Regions from separate parts of the Paenibacillus sp. FSL R5-0914 genome, predicted to be linked through region 2. Evidence: riboswitches for the same ligand, from Rfam matches in the RefSeq annotation. Region 2 holds a riboswitch; each other region holds the start of a gene.
What was found. A riboswitch is a leader RNA that binds a small molecule or an ion and turns the genes downstream of it on or off. The one in region 2 is predicted to bind cyclic di-AMP.
Positions count from the first base shown of each region.

Region 1 (4,225 bases), on a different contig from region 2:
AATAAAAGTACAAGCGTTCCCCAGCTTAGCAAACAAGAGAAACGGCGGGTAGAACAGGAGCAGCAAAAGCAGAAGACGAGAATTTTAATTATTAGTTCAATAGCTTTAGTAGTCATCATTTTTGTTGGATTGTTTATGTTAGCTTCGAAAGATGCCGCAAAAAATGCCACTTCGGGAGAACCAGTAGCATTCAATTACAGTGAGCTACCTAGAGTCGGTAAAGAGGATGCACCTGTTAAAATTGTTGAATTTGGAGACTTAAAATGTCCAGCGTGTTCCCAGTTTGCAACTTCAGTTAAACCGAAAATTGTTCAAGATTTTGTCAACGAGGGAAAAGCAGCGCTCTACTTTGTAAATATGGCTTTCGTTGGTCCAGACTCTGAAACTGCCTCACTTGCTGCATTATCTGTTTACCATCAGAATAATGATGAATTCTGGAAGTTCTATGATGCTGTATATGCTCAGCAAGGTGATGAGAGCGAAGAATGGGCGACTGAAGATTTCTTAGTAAGCCTTGCGGAGAAAGAGAAGTTAGCTATCGATTACGAACTGCTTCGTAAAGATATTAAGGATCGTACGTATGCAGATGAGCTGAATAAGGGTATGCAGTTAGCTAGTGAAGCTGGGGTGACGACTACACCATCCCTTTATATCAATGGAGTAATGACTACGGATCCATTTAACATTGAAGCGATTTCAACTGAAATTAACGACGCCGCAAAAGCTGTGGAGGCAAAGTGACAAAGTTCCTATCTTTTTGCAAGCGTAACTGCCTGTATCTGGCCTGGTTCGTCTCTTTAGTTGCTGTTGCTGGTAGCTTGTATCTGAGCGAAGTATTGAAATATGAACCTTGTAAGCTTTGCTGGTTCCAGCGAATTTTTATGTATCCTCAGTTATTCCTCTTGGGAATTGCAACCTTTCGAGGGGATAAAAGGATTATCCCATATGTACTTCCACTAAGCTTGATTGGTGGCAGTATCTCGATCTATCATTATGCGGAGCAGAAGATTCCTGCGTTAAGTAAAGTGCTTCCTTGTACAATTGGTGTTCCTTGTAATAAGGATTACTTGAACTTTTTTGGATTCATTACGATTCCTTTCCTTGCATTAATCGCTTTTGCTTTAATTAGCATTTTACTTTGGTACGGACGCAAGGAAGAAGAAGTGATGGAGTTAGATACAGAGGAAAGTTTAGGATTTTGATTTTTTAATTTTAAAGGATCCGAAAAAATGTGAAAAGTGATTAAAAACACGATCCAGAGGGATAATTGAAGAGAATGAAAGAGAGCATCCAATAAGACGCTGTATTTGCGCTTACTGGATGTTTTTTCATTCTTTTTTCATTTTTTTCAACGCTTTACTGTATACGCTTTGTAGACTAATATTAGACCTTGTGAGAAGTTGAATATGCGCTGAATTTTCTTAGGAAAAACGGGGGAACCAAACTTGGCATATGTGCCAATGGGGTGAATCGGAATGGGTCGATTAGACTTATACCGTAGGGCTAAACCACAGCCCGAATCCGCCAGCTAACCTCGTAAGCAAAGGTGGGATAATGACCATGCATAGCATGCGGATCATTTCCGTATGCTATTTTTAGTGTCTGCATTTATGAAATCCACCAATGAAAACAGCGCGCGGAAATTCCGTTTCAGCTCCCAAAGAAAGGAACTGTATCCACCATGGTAAGCAAGGTAAAACGACTATTGATCGGGCGTCCGATGAAGTCGAACGAACTCGATCATGAAAAGTTATCCAAGGTTAAAGCACTGGCTGTCCTGTCTTCTGATGCGCTCTCGTCTGTAGCCTACGGAACGGAACAAATTTTGATTGTACTGGTGGCTGCGGGGTTTACTGCCATCTGGTATTCCCTGCCAATTGCATTAGCCGTATTGGGCCTGCTGGCCATCCTGATTTTATCCTATCGGCAGACGATTTACGCTTATCCTCAGGGAGGCGGAGCTTACATCGTTGCCAAGAGTAATCTTGGTGTTCCGACAGGGCTCTTAGCAGGAGGGTCTTTGTTAGTGGATTACATTCTGACCGTAGCTGTTAGTGCGTCGGCAGGGACGGATGCGATCACATCGGCTTTTCCAAGTCTTCATAATCACACCGTTCTTATTGCAGTATCAGTTATTATTTTACTTACTTTGATTAATCTTCGCGGAGTTACAGAATCAGCTTCATTCATCGCAATCCCAGTGTATTTGTTTGTAGTGTCGATTGTAGTGTTGATTATCTCCGGTATTATTAAATATGCAGCAGGTGGCGTACATGCGAATGTCCCTGAAATTGGCTCTGCTGTTTCTAATGTTAGTTTGTTTCTACTATTAAAAGCCTTCAGTTCTGGCTGTTCGGCACTTACGGGTGTAGAGGCTGTATCTAATGCCATTCCAAACTTTAAAGCACCAGCTGAAAAGAACGCAGCCAAGACCTTAATGGTTATGGGGGTTATACTTGGATTTATGTTTACAGGTATCACACTACTGGCGTATTGGTACGGCATAGTGCCTGATGAAAAGGCAACGGTTGTTTCACAGATCGCTGAATCGACCTTTGGCCGCGGAACCTTATATTTTTTCATTCAAGGTATCACAGCAGTAATTTTGTTCTTGGCAGCTAATACAGCTTACTCAGCGTTCCCGCTGCTCGCATTTATGTTTGCAAAAGATAAATATATGCCACATGCTTTTATGGTTCGTGGAGACCGTCTAGGTTTCTCTAATGGTATTATTTTTCTAGGTGTTCTGTCTGCTGTGCTTGTAGCTGCATTCCACGGAAATACAGAAAGCTTGATTCCACTTTATGCGGTTGGTGTATTCATTCCTTTCACATTGTCACAGCTAGGAATGATGGTTCATTGGTTTAAAACAAAACCAGCGGGATGGAAAAAAAGATTTGTTGTAAATACCATCGGTATGCTGACTACATTGACGATTACTCTTATTTTTATCATCACTAAATTCTCAAGCGTATGGATGGCTTTCATTTTCTTACCTGCTGTAATGTTCGTGTTCCACCGGATTCACAAGCACTATTTGAACACTGCAGATCAGCTTCGTATATGCCCGAGTACAGATAAACCTTTGATTAAAGGCAGTACAGTTGTTGTTCCTGTTGCGGGTGTAACACGTGCTGTACTACATTCCATCAGCTATGCCAAGTCTCTAACGGATAATGTTGTAGCCGTGTATGTTGGCTTTGATGAAGAGGACATTCAAAAAATGGAGCAACGGTGGGAGGAATGGAATCCGGGTGTACGCCTGATTGTACTTCGTTCCAGATATCGCAGTATTATTCGTCCGTTAGTGAAATTTATTGATACTGTTGAGTGGAAGACCGCAGCGACGGATCATATCACGATTCTGATTCCACAGTTTATAACTAAGCATTGGTGGCAAGCTGTACTTCATAATCAGACCAGCTTTTTAATCCGTTCGTATCTAATGAATTCAAAAGATGTTGTAGTTGCGACTGTCCCATATCATTTGAATAAATAATGGATCATTAAGGAGAGGCTATATCCGGAACGTTCGGAATATAGCCTTTTTTTGTATTTTTGAGAAGGAAATTATTACAAATCCACAAAATTTAAAATTTATATGTTGACATAGAGAATGAGAATCAATATCATTTAAAAGTGAGACTGAGGTAGTCAACACCTTTGAATAACATAGGATGTACACACTAGGAGGGTATTTAATGTTTTTGTTTAACAGAATAAGATTTGGAAGCATGAAATTAACGATGATCGGATTAATGGTGATGGTGCTATTCTTATCCGCTTGCGGTAATAATAATCCCGGTAACGCTTCAAACGCAGGAACAGACAAAGCGACGGCACCTACTGCTGAAGCTACAGAAGCTCCTGCAGCTGCTAAGACGTTAACGGATGCAATGGGACATGAAGTAACGATTCCAGCTAATCCACAACGTGTACTGGGTTCTTATTTGGAGGATGCTTTGGTAACTCTAGGTGTGACTCCAGTAGCGCAATGGTCCGTGACTAATGGTATTCAAGATTATCTGTCCACTGAATTGAAGGATGTTCCTACGATCAGCTACGATCTTCCGCTCGAGGCAGTAACCAGCTTCGCTCCGGATCTTATCCTCATCCCATCGGAGTCATCTGTACAGAATGGTATCTATGACCAACTGAATAAGATTGCACCGACTTATGTGATTGGGGATAAGCTAAATCAAGATTGGCGTAAATCGCTACTCAA
Region 1 covers NZ_JBBORH010000002.1:1,271,240-1,275,464, reverse strand. Annotated here, with positions in the region: gene MKX60_RS21730 (DsbA family protein) at 1-741, shown strand, start outside; gene MKX60_RS21725 (disulfide oxidoreductase) at 738-1,202, shown strand; cyclic di-AMP (ydaO/yuaA leader) riboswitch at 1,400-1,558, shown strand; gene MKX60_RS21720 (APC family permease) at 1,682-3,499, shown strand; gene MKX60_RS21715 (ABC transporter substrate-binding protein) at 3,702-4,225, shown strand, end outside.
Region 1: it holds a riboswitch for cyclic di-AMP, as region 2 does, so the genes downstream of both, MKX60_RS21720 (APC family permease) here and MKX60_RS03755 (3D domain-containing protein) in region 2, are expected to answer to the same signal.

Region 2 (4,225 bases):
TTATCAAATGTACTGGCAAGTCTATTTTCATCCGGTGACACGTAGCTCAGAGATTATTTTGCGACAAATTTTCCGTAGAGCCAAGGAGCTTTTCCAAGAGGGGTACAATTTTAGTTTCATGATTAATCCGCTGGAGGATTTGTTCCGTGGTGAGGTGACAGTGAAGCAATATTTAATGCTAGATGAAGCACTGGTACAGACGGCTTTTATGCAGTGGACACTTGAGAAAGATGAGCTACTAAGTGACTTGTGTACCCGTTTTATTCATCGTAAACTGTATAAATATGTTGAGGTGGAGAATCTCGATACAGATATGATTTCTGAAATTCGCAGCAGTTTTGCGGCAGCGGGACTTCACCCAGAATATGATTTGGAGATTGATTTTCCGACAGATCTGCCCTATGATGTGTTCCGTCCGGGAGAAGCTTTTGACAATAAACAAATTCTGCTGCTTGATCGGCATGATCATCTGCGGGAAATTTCAGAGGTGTCGGATATTGTGCGTTCTATTAGCGGCATTCACCGTGGAAGATATCATCTTTATTTTCCTCAGGATAAGTTGAGAAATGCGCTTACGCGATTGCCTGCTTCTATTGCAGAGATTTTTGCAAAATAATACAAGAAAATATGGGATTTTTGACAAGAAGAGTAGAAATATAAGATATAACGGATAGCTTGAAACTTATATTGTCTTATATTTAAAAAAGAACAAGGAGTGAGGGTTAAAATGTTTCTGTTTGACACACATACGCATCTGGATGCACCTCAATTCGACGAGGATCGCGAAGAAGTTATCGCTCGTGCTGTAGAAGCAGGAGTTAGCAAGATGATTAATATCGGATTTAATCGGGAGACGATTCCCTCAACGATGAAGCTGGCGGAATCTTATGATTATATTTATGCGGCAGTGGGTTGGCATCCTCAGGATGCAATTGATATGAAAGAAGGAGATCTCGATTGGATTGCTTCTCTATGCAGTCATAAAAAAGTAGTGGCTATTGGTGAAATCGGACTGGATTATTACTGGGATACTTCTCCCAAGGATGTGCAACATGAAGTTTTTCGCAAGCAAATTGGACTAGCCCGTGAACTAAATATGCCGATTTGTATTCATGATCGTGATGCCCATGAGGATGTTGTACGGATTTTACGGGAGGAAAAAGCAAATGAGGTTGGAGGCGTGATGCACTCGTTCTCAGGAAGCTGGGAAACAGCTAAAATGTGCTTGAATCTTGGTTTTCATTTATCCTTTGGAGGACCCATTACGTTCAAAAATGCAAGAGTGCCAAAAGAAGTGCTTGCGCAGACCCCACTAGACCGATTATTGATCGAAACCGATGCTCCATATTTGACTCCACACCCCTTCCGCGGGAAGCGAAATGAGAGCGCTCATGTGAAGCTTGTAGCAGAGGCAGCAGCTGAAATTAAAGGGTTAACATGGGAAGAATTGGCTAAAATAACGTATGCGAACGCACTGGAACGATTTGGGATTGAGTGAAAACGGGAGCAAAACAGGCGAAAAATAGAGAATGGCCGATATATTAAACTTTTTTAATATAAAAACGGCTGAATATTACAATATTTTAACCATATTTTTGCGTAAACGTGGTTGAATCGTCCTTTACAACATGCATCAAAACAGGATATCATCTTTTCAGTGATGTGAGCTGTGTTATAGTGACAGCCATTGATTCATGGATCGTCTCGCTGAGTCTCCGTATGGAGAACGGGGGAACCAATATTGACCTGCCGCATGCCTGTATTTTAAATACGGTTTAGACGTGCCGTAGGACAGTATTTGATTTCTTCACGTGGTCTTTGGGGTGAATTTAAGGGCAACCGCCATGAGCGGGTGACCTGAAATAGGGCGTCTCTCTTTCGTCCGAACCCGACAGCTAACCCCGTAAGCGCAAGTAAGAGAGGCAACCTCGTGCACAAGCATTCTCTATTCTGATATTGGAGAAGCCACGAAAGAGTCCTCAGTTGAACTCTTTTTAGGCTTTTTTATTTTTGAATAAATAGAATGTTGCCCACATACTGTTATATAACAGAGGTGGGAGTAGCTGTGCCGAGCAGGCGATCCATGAGCAGGAGACGCTAAGTTATTACGTGCGTGTCCTGTGACAATCTCAAATAGTTTCGTCAAAGGAATTCAGTCCTCATGATATACAATTGACGACGGGGCTATGTAAGGAGGATGGAGAGAATGGGCGTATTCCAACCAGAAGTATCCCATGATTCGCAGTCATCCAGCAGGTCTTTCGCATTACGGTGGGAGCAAGTAAATACTCGCGTACTTTTACTTGCAGGCGTGATTTCAGTCGCTATCGCGCTACTTATTCTGCTGTACGTACACGGTCAAAGTAACAAACAATTATTTTTAGTAATAGACGGGCAAACACAGACGCTTGAAACGCGAGAAGCGCTTCTTGGTGATGTGTTGGAGAAAGAGCAAATTTCGCTGCAGCCGCATGATGAACTATCTTTAGGACTGAGTGATGAAATAAAAGACGGTGACCGTGTCGTTATCAATCGTGCGCAGAAAATTAGTCTTACTGCGGATGGAGCAACAAAAACGTTATATACGACCGAAGACACAATTGGTAAAGCAATTGAGAAAATGGGCATTACCCTAGAAGGTCATGATAAGATTTTCCCTTCGTTAGACACCACCATTTCTGCAAACATGGAGGTTAAGATTGTTCGCATCAACAAACAGACTGTACAGCGATCAACTAACTTACCCTTCAGAGTCATCAAGACAGCAGACCCCTCCCTTACTGTGGGAACAGTTAGAGTGGCACAGGCAGGCAAACCAGGCGTCATGATTCAGCATATTGAAAAGATCTACCAAGACGGAGAACTGGCCTCTATGCGCATGATTGGTAAGGAAGTACAAACGGTAACGAAAGATAAGATTATTGCCGTTGGTACCAAAGCACTTCCTAAGCCGGCTGTAGCTAAGACTACAACAACTTCCAAATCAAACACCACTTCAAAAACGGCTAAGGTTAGCGCCAAGACTAATAACGTCACAAGCAAGGCTGGCGTAGACTTTGAGTACAAGAAGATGATTAAGAACGTCTCCATGACAGCTTATTCATCAGAAGAGCCAGGTATTGGTACCAAAACTGCCTCCGGAACACGCGTAACGGAAGGTCGTACAATTGCGGTAGACCCGAATGTAATCCCTATTGGCTGGTGGGTATATATCGAGGGGCTTGGATTCCGCCGAGCAGAAGATACTGGCGGTGCCATTAAAGGCAATAAAGTAGATGTCTATTACGATTCACTGAGCCATGTCCGTAATTTCGGTCGTAAATCACGTACCGTTTATGTGATTGGACCTGTGAAGCCGGAGTTAAACTAGGCTGAAGCTTTTGCAAATTATTCTTTGATAAGCTATAGTGATGATAACCGTTAAGGAACGCCAGATGATCATTTCGTTGATCGCAGAGCAACCGCTCATCACTTATACATTCTTTAACCAAAAGAAGAGGAGCGAAACCTCTTCTTTTTTGCTTTTTTTGGAAGGAGTCAAGAGATATGATTAAGGAATTAATTGTCGTTGAAGGTAAGAGTGATACCGTCGCTGTTAAACGTGCTGTAGAAGCAGATACGATCGAAACAGGGGGCTCGGCTGTAGACCGGACCGTAATTGCGAAGATCGCGCTTGCTATGGAGCGTAGAGGAGTAATTATCCTTACTGACCCGGATCACGCGGGTGAACGAATTCGTAAGATTGTGTCCGCAAAGGTGCCGGGCTGCAAGCATGCCTTCATTCCGGAGAAGGACGCAACCCGCAAGGGAGATATTGGTGTGGAGAACGCTTCTCCAGAGGCGATTCGTCATGCGCTGCGGAATGTACATACCTCTTTTGAAGGTGCACCTGCTTTAATTGGACTTGATGATCTAATGGCCGCTGGAATGCTTGTACATCCTCGGGCAGCTGAAAGACGTATGGCACTTGGTAATTTGCTTGGAATCGGATATTGTAATGGCAAGCAGCTGTACAAGCGGCTGGCGATGTTTGGAATTACGCGGGAGGAATTTGCCGGAGCTCTCGCCCAAATTGATCAGGGGGGCATTACTTCATGAGTGGTAGAGAGGAAATTTCGACTCCAAAACGGACGAAAGAAATTATTCAACGTTATGGATTCAAGTTCAAGAAGAGCTTAGGACAGAATTTTTTGATTGATCAAAATATATTGGACAAGATTGTTGA
Region 2 covers NZ_JBBORH010000001.1:874,233-878,457, reverse strand. Annotated here, with positions in the region: gene MKX60_RS03765 (HD domain-containing protein) at 1-616, shown strand, start outside; gene MKX60_RS03760 (TatD family hydrolase) at 728-1,498, shown strand; cyclic di-AMP (ydaO/yuaA leader) riboswitch at 1,696-1,925, shown strand; gene MKX60_RS03755 (3D domain-containing protein) at 2,207-3,370, shown strand; gene rnmV (ribonuclease M5) at 3,547-4,098, shown strand; gene rsmA (16S rRNA (adenine(1518)-N(6)/adenine(1519)-N(6))-dimethyltransferase RsmA) at 4,095-4,225, shown strand, end outside.

Region 3 (4,225 bases), 570 kb from region 2:
TTTTGTGTACGTATCGTAAAAGTTATTTGGAAGATAGTTGCGGACTCCAGGGCTCCTGAGTCCAATATATGCTCCGTACACTCAAATGTCTTTCCTTTTGAGGGATTAGACAACGGATAGATTACCACTAGGCAGCAAATCCTCTGGAGCAGTCAGTTGCTCCCGCACACGCCTAAGCTGCGCTTTTAGTACAGGAACACTCTTTTGCAGGATGATGCTTATTTGAGGTAAAGATAGCTTTAGGCCATACCACATCGTTTTTATAAGCTGTTCCTCCCAAGGCAATGCCTTGGCAGACAGGAGAGAGCGGCGTGCGTAATAATCGGCGCATTGTCGGATACAAGAGCGGTAAGCTTCGACAGAGAATAGCTGGCTGTCGAAGCTTTTTTGACGGAATATTTTATGAAGCTCTTTAAAAGTACGGATAGTAACCTCCTCAGCTTCTGCTGATTGTTGTAACAACATGGAACTGAGCATATAGATATCATTCGTACACTTCTGAACACACTCTGCAAATATAGTTCTACGGGGGGATTCGGCAGGTAAGGGGTCAGGCATGATAAACACGATCCTTTCAGAATTGTTTATGGGATGAACCTATAATATAGAAAAGTAAGAAATGGATTTGTTGATAAGCTCGGCGGTATCAGGTTCTGGATAACTATGTTTTTGAAGCGCAACACTGGATGGTTTATAATATAGCCGCCCTCCTTTGGAATCTCTCCCACCAGCGACAGCTCTGTACAGACGACCTTGTTCAATGTGCCCTGCCAAGGATTTGCCCTGCAGCTTGGCTTTTAAATCCTGTAAAGCACCTTGTACTAGCTCAAACTGAGTCTGATCCCACTCTGAACCATGGGTACGTACTTTATCTATCGCTTCCTCTAGCCGGCAATGGTATATCATTCTGAGAAAAGAACTCCATTTAATAAGATCGAAAGTTTTGGTATTGGCAGAGATAAGACATGCCCCCCAGCTGCTACCTCCTTTACAGGTAAGTTTCAGGATGCCATAACGGCTGCCTTGATCAGCCTCCATTCCATAATGAATAGGCTCAGGTGAATCAAAGACGAATACTTCTATGCGAGATAGTCTTCGCTGGTCCATGACAGTTTTCTCCTCCTTAGGTTTCCAAAAGCTTAAGATCTACATGGTGAATGTCATTAGCCTTCTCTATACAGGCGAGCATTTCAGCTTCATTCTCACAGACTGCGGCATGCTCCAGCCATAGTCTGAATTTCTGTTTGCGTATAACGGATAAATGTAAGGGAAAGGTGTTGCGGGATCTCATTACGTACCAACCGACTGCAACATCTTTCCACGGTTCCTTAAAAGCGGTGAGCCACGGAAAACGTTGGTGTGCTGACCAATCCTGCAGCTGTTGCTTTTCTCGGATACTTTTATATATTTCGTATATAATTGTTCGGTCCATACAGTATTCACAGGTAGATGGGCTGCTGAAATGGCGAAGTGATTCAATCTGCTTCTGACCAAAAGCATAGCCGACAATAGTTCTGTGATGATCCTCTTCGAACCACAACGCTCCAAAGCAAACATAATTTAGACTTATCGGCTCAAGTAGCCCTTGCTGAGTTCCCCAATAATAGTGTTTCATTCCTTTCACCCCGTCCAGCATGCTATCACCCTATAGATTCAGGTAACGCAAAAACCGCAGCAAGAGGAGGACCTCTGCTGCGGTTTTGGAATACAGGTATACACACACCTGTGCCAAAGCGTGGCGGATCAAGGGTCTCTCTCTTTACGCTTACGAGGTTAGCTGTCGGATTCGGACGGTGAGAGTCGCCCTACCTATGTGAGACTTGAACAGTCTCCTTCGGATTCACCCCAAGTAGGCCATGTGGCCTGATGGTTCCCCCGTTCCCTGCAAATGCAGGAACTCAGCGTTGAATGTATTTCGTGAAATAGATTCAACCCGAATCATACTCTTTTCAAGGTGTTTCTGTAAAAACAGAAAGTGTTCTTTTGAGCGCAATTTAAACCAAATCCTGCCTACTACGACGGAAAAGGGAACCAAATAGGTATTTATTGCGAGTTATCGGGCTTCTTCCTCGCTTAATCTCGACTTCTTGTTTTCTTACCTATAAAGGCGATTTTTTGAGATTTCTACATTTGTGGTGAATAAAATCACATGGTATGCCCGCTTTTCGCTAATGGATTAAAACTCGAGTAAACAAGAGATATAGAGAGATTGGATATCAAGTAAGCGCTATCCAACGCGAAAATAGTTTTTAATTTGCATTATTTTGGCATCAATCAGGTTTTACAATTCTTCCTGCATAAGGGTATGATTACTCCTGTTTCAACAACAATCGAATATTTGATCCGCTTAATTTCCGATAAGGAAAGCGGGGGAACCAACAATCGGCAGACGATGTGAGAGTCGGAAGCCGGTTATGGGGTGAATCCTGTAGAAGGTGCGAGTGAGCTCGCATCTATACAGGTAGGGCGACTCTCACCGCCCGAATCCGACAGCTAACCTCGTAAGCGTATGGAGAGAGGATGAGTGCAATGTGACCGCTAGCGAGCCACAGAGGAGAATCCTTTGTGGCTTTTTGCTGTGCTTTTTTAAGCAAAGCATTTATGGAAAACCTCACGAAGAGGTCGTTATATTCATCATTAGCGGTAGCTTTTCTTTCAAGATCAGGGTGATCAAGCTCTGATCTTACAAGCAAAGCATTTGAGGAGAATAAGAGATGACAGATCAGAATGAATATGTACTGGTATGTGCGCCAACGAAGGCAGGCGAACATTTTATTAAGCTTCTAAAATTCAGAGGCATTAAGATGGCCGGATTGACCAACAACTTGCCTGAGAAGGCCCTACTCGAAGAGATGGGGATTGAACAAGTCGTTCTAGTTGATACCCGCCATCAGAATACTTGGTTTCGCCCGCCGTTCCCGGTAGGACGGGTATATCTGTTCGAGAGCAGCTTTACGTTATGCTGCCGCTACATTCAGATGTGCCGCACTTGGACGACGCAGCCGATTTTTGTAATCACAAGCTCAATAAATCCTAGATTGGTCTATAAAAGACTTGGTGCAAGTTATGTAATCTATTCCCACAGTGGTGATGCTGATTTTCTAATCGATAAATCACCTCATCAAGGATAAAAGAAGGAGTGCGGGAGATATGATGGATCTGTATATGGTAGCTTCGTTAGCTGTAATTTACGGGTTGTTTTATGGATTTATGCGCTGGTGCGCAGGTGTAGTTGAGGATACAGGGAGGGATAAGTTGTGATTCTAGTAATCGCTGTTACCCTACTGTTGTTTGTATATCTGGTTTACGCATTGATTCATCCGGAGAAATTTTAAGGAGGGGCATTCATGGGCATTTTGCAAATAGTTGCTGTAATCGTAATTCTTATCTTGCTGGTTAAGCCGATGGGCACGTATTTATATTATGTATTTTCTAATGAACCGAACCGTACGGATCGATGGTTTGGAGGCATGGAAAAAGGAATTTATAAGCTGATCGGCCTGAAAAAACGGGACGGTATGTCCTGGAAGAAGTACGCGCTCAGCTTTGTTTTAACGAATATCGTACTGGTTACTTTCAGCTATATCTTTCTTCGATTGCAGCGGGGTTTACCGCTAAATCCGAATGGAATTGCGGATATGGAACAGACGCTTTCATTTAATACAGTGATCAGCTTTATGACCAATACGAACCTGCAGCATTATAGCGGGGAGACGGGGCTTTCGTATTTTTCACAAATGGCTGTCATCACGATGATGATGTTCACATCTGCAGCGAGCGGATTTTCTGTTGCGGTTGCCTTTGTCAGAGGAATCACGGGACGGAAATCAGTCGGGAACTTCTTCGAGGATTTCGTCAAAGCACATATTCGTGTGTTCATTCCGCTAGCTTTGTTAGTTTCATTGGTGCTGGTAGGACTGCATGTGCCACAAACGCTCAAGCCATCACTTGAAGTCACTACACTAGAGGGCCAAACACAACAAATTGCTATCGGTCCAGTAGCTTCTTTGGAATCGATCAAACATCTGGGCACGAATGGTGGCGGCTTCTTCGGGGCCAATTCATCCCATCCTTTTGAGAACCCTAATCCACTTACGAACGTTCTGGAGATTCTCTCTATGTGGATGCTGCCAGCTTCGCTCCCTTATATGTACGGATTGTTTGCCAAGAACAAACGTCAGGGCTGGGTAATTTTTACCGCAATGATGACCTTGTTTGTTCTGCT
Region 3 covers NZ_JBBORH010000001.1:305,207-309,431, reverse strand. Annotated here, with positions in the region: gene MKX60_RS01280 (hypothetical protein) at 106-558, opposite strand; gene MKX60_RS01275 (hypothetical protein) at 598-1,107, opposite strand; gene MKX60_RS01270 (hypothetical protein) at 1,124-1,615, opposite strand; cyclic di-AMP (ydaO/yuaA leader) riboswitch at 1,749-1,914, opposite strand; cyclic di-AMP (ydaO/yuaA leader) riboswitch at 2,335-2,524, shown strand; gene MKX60_RS01265 (hypothetical protein) at 2,715-3,131, shown strand; gene kdpF (K(+)-transporting ATPase subunit F) at 3,258-3,335, shown strand; gene kdpA (potassium-transporting ATPase subunit KdpA) at 3,348-4,225, shown strand, end outside.
Region 3: it holds a riboswitch for cyclic di-AMP, as region 2 does, so the genes downstream of both, MKX60_RS01265 (hypothetical protein) here and MKX60_RS03755 (3D domain-containing protein) in region 2, are expected to answer to the same signal.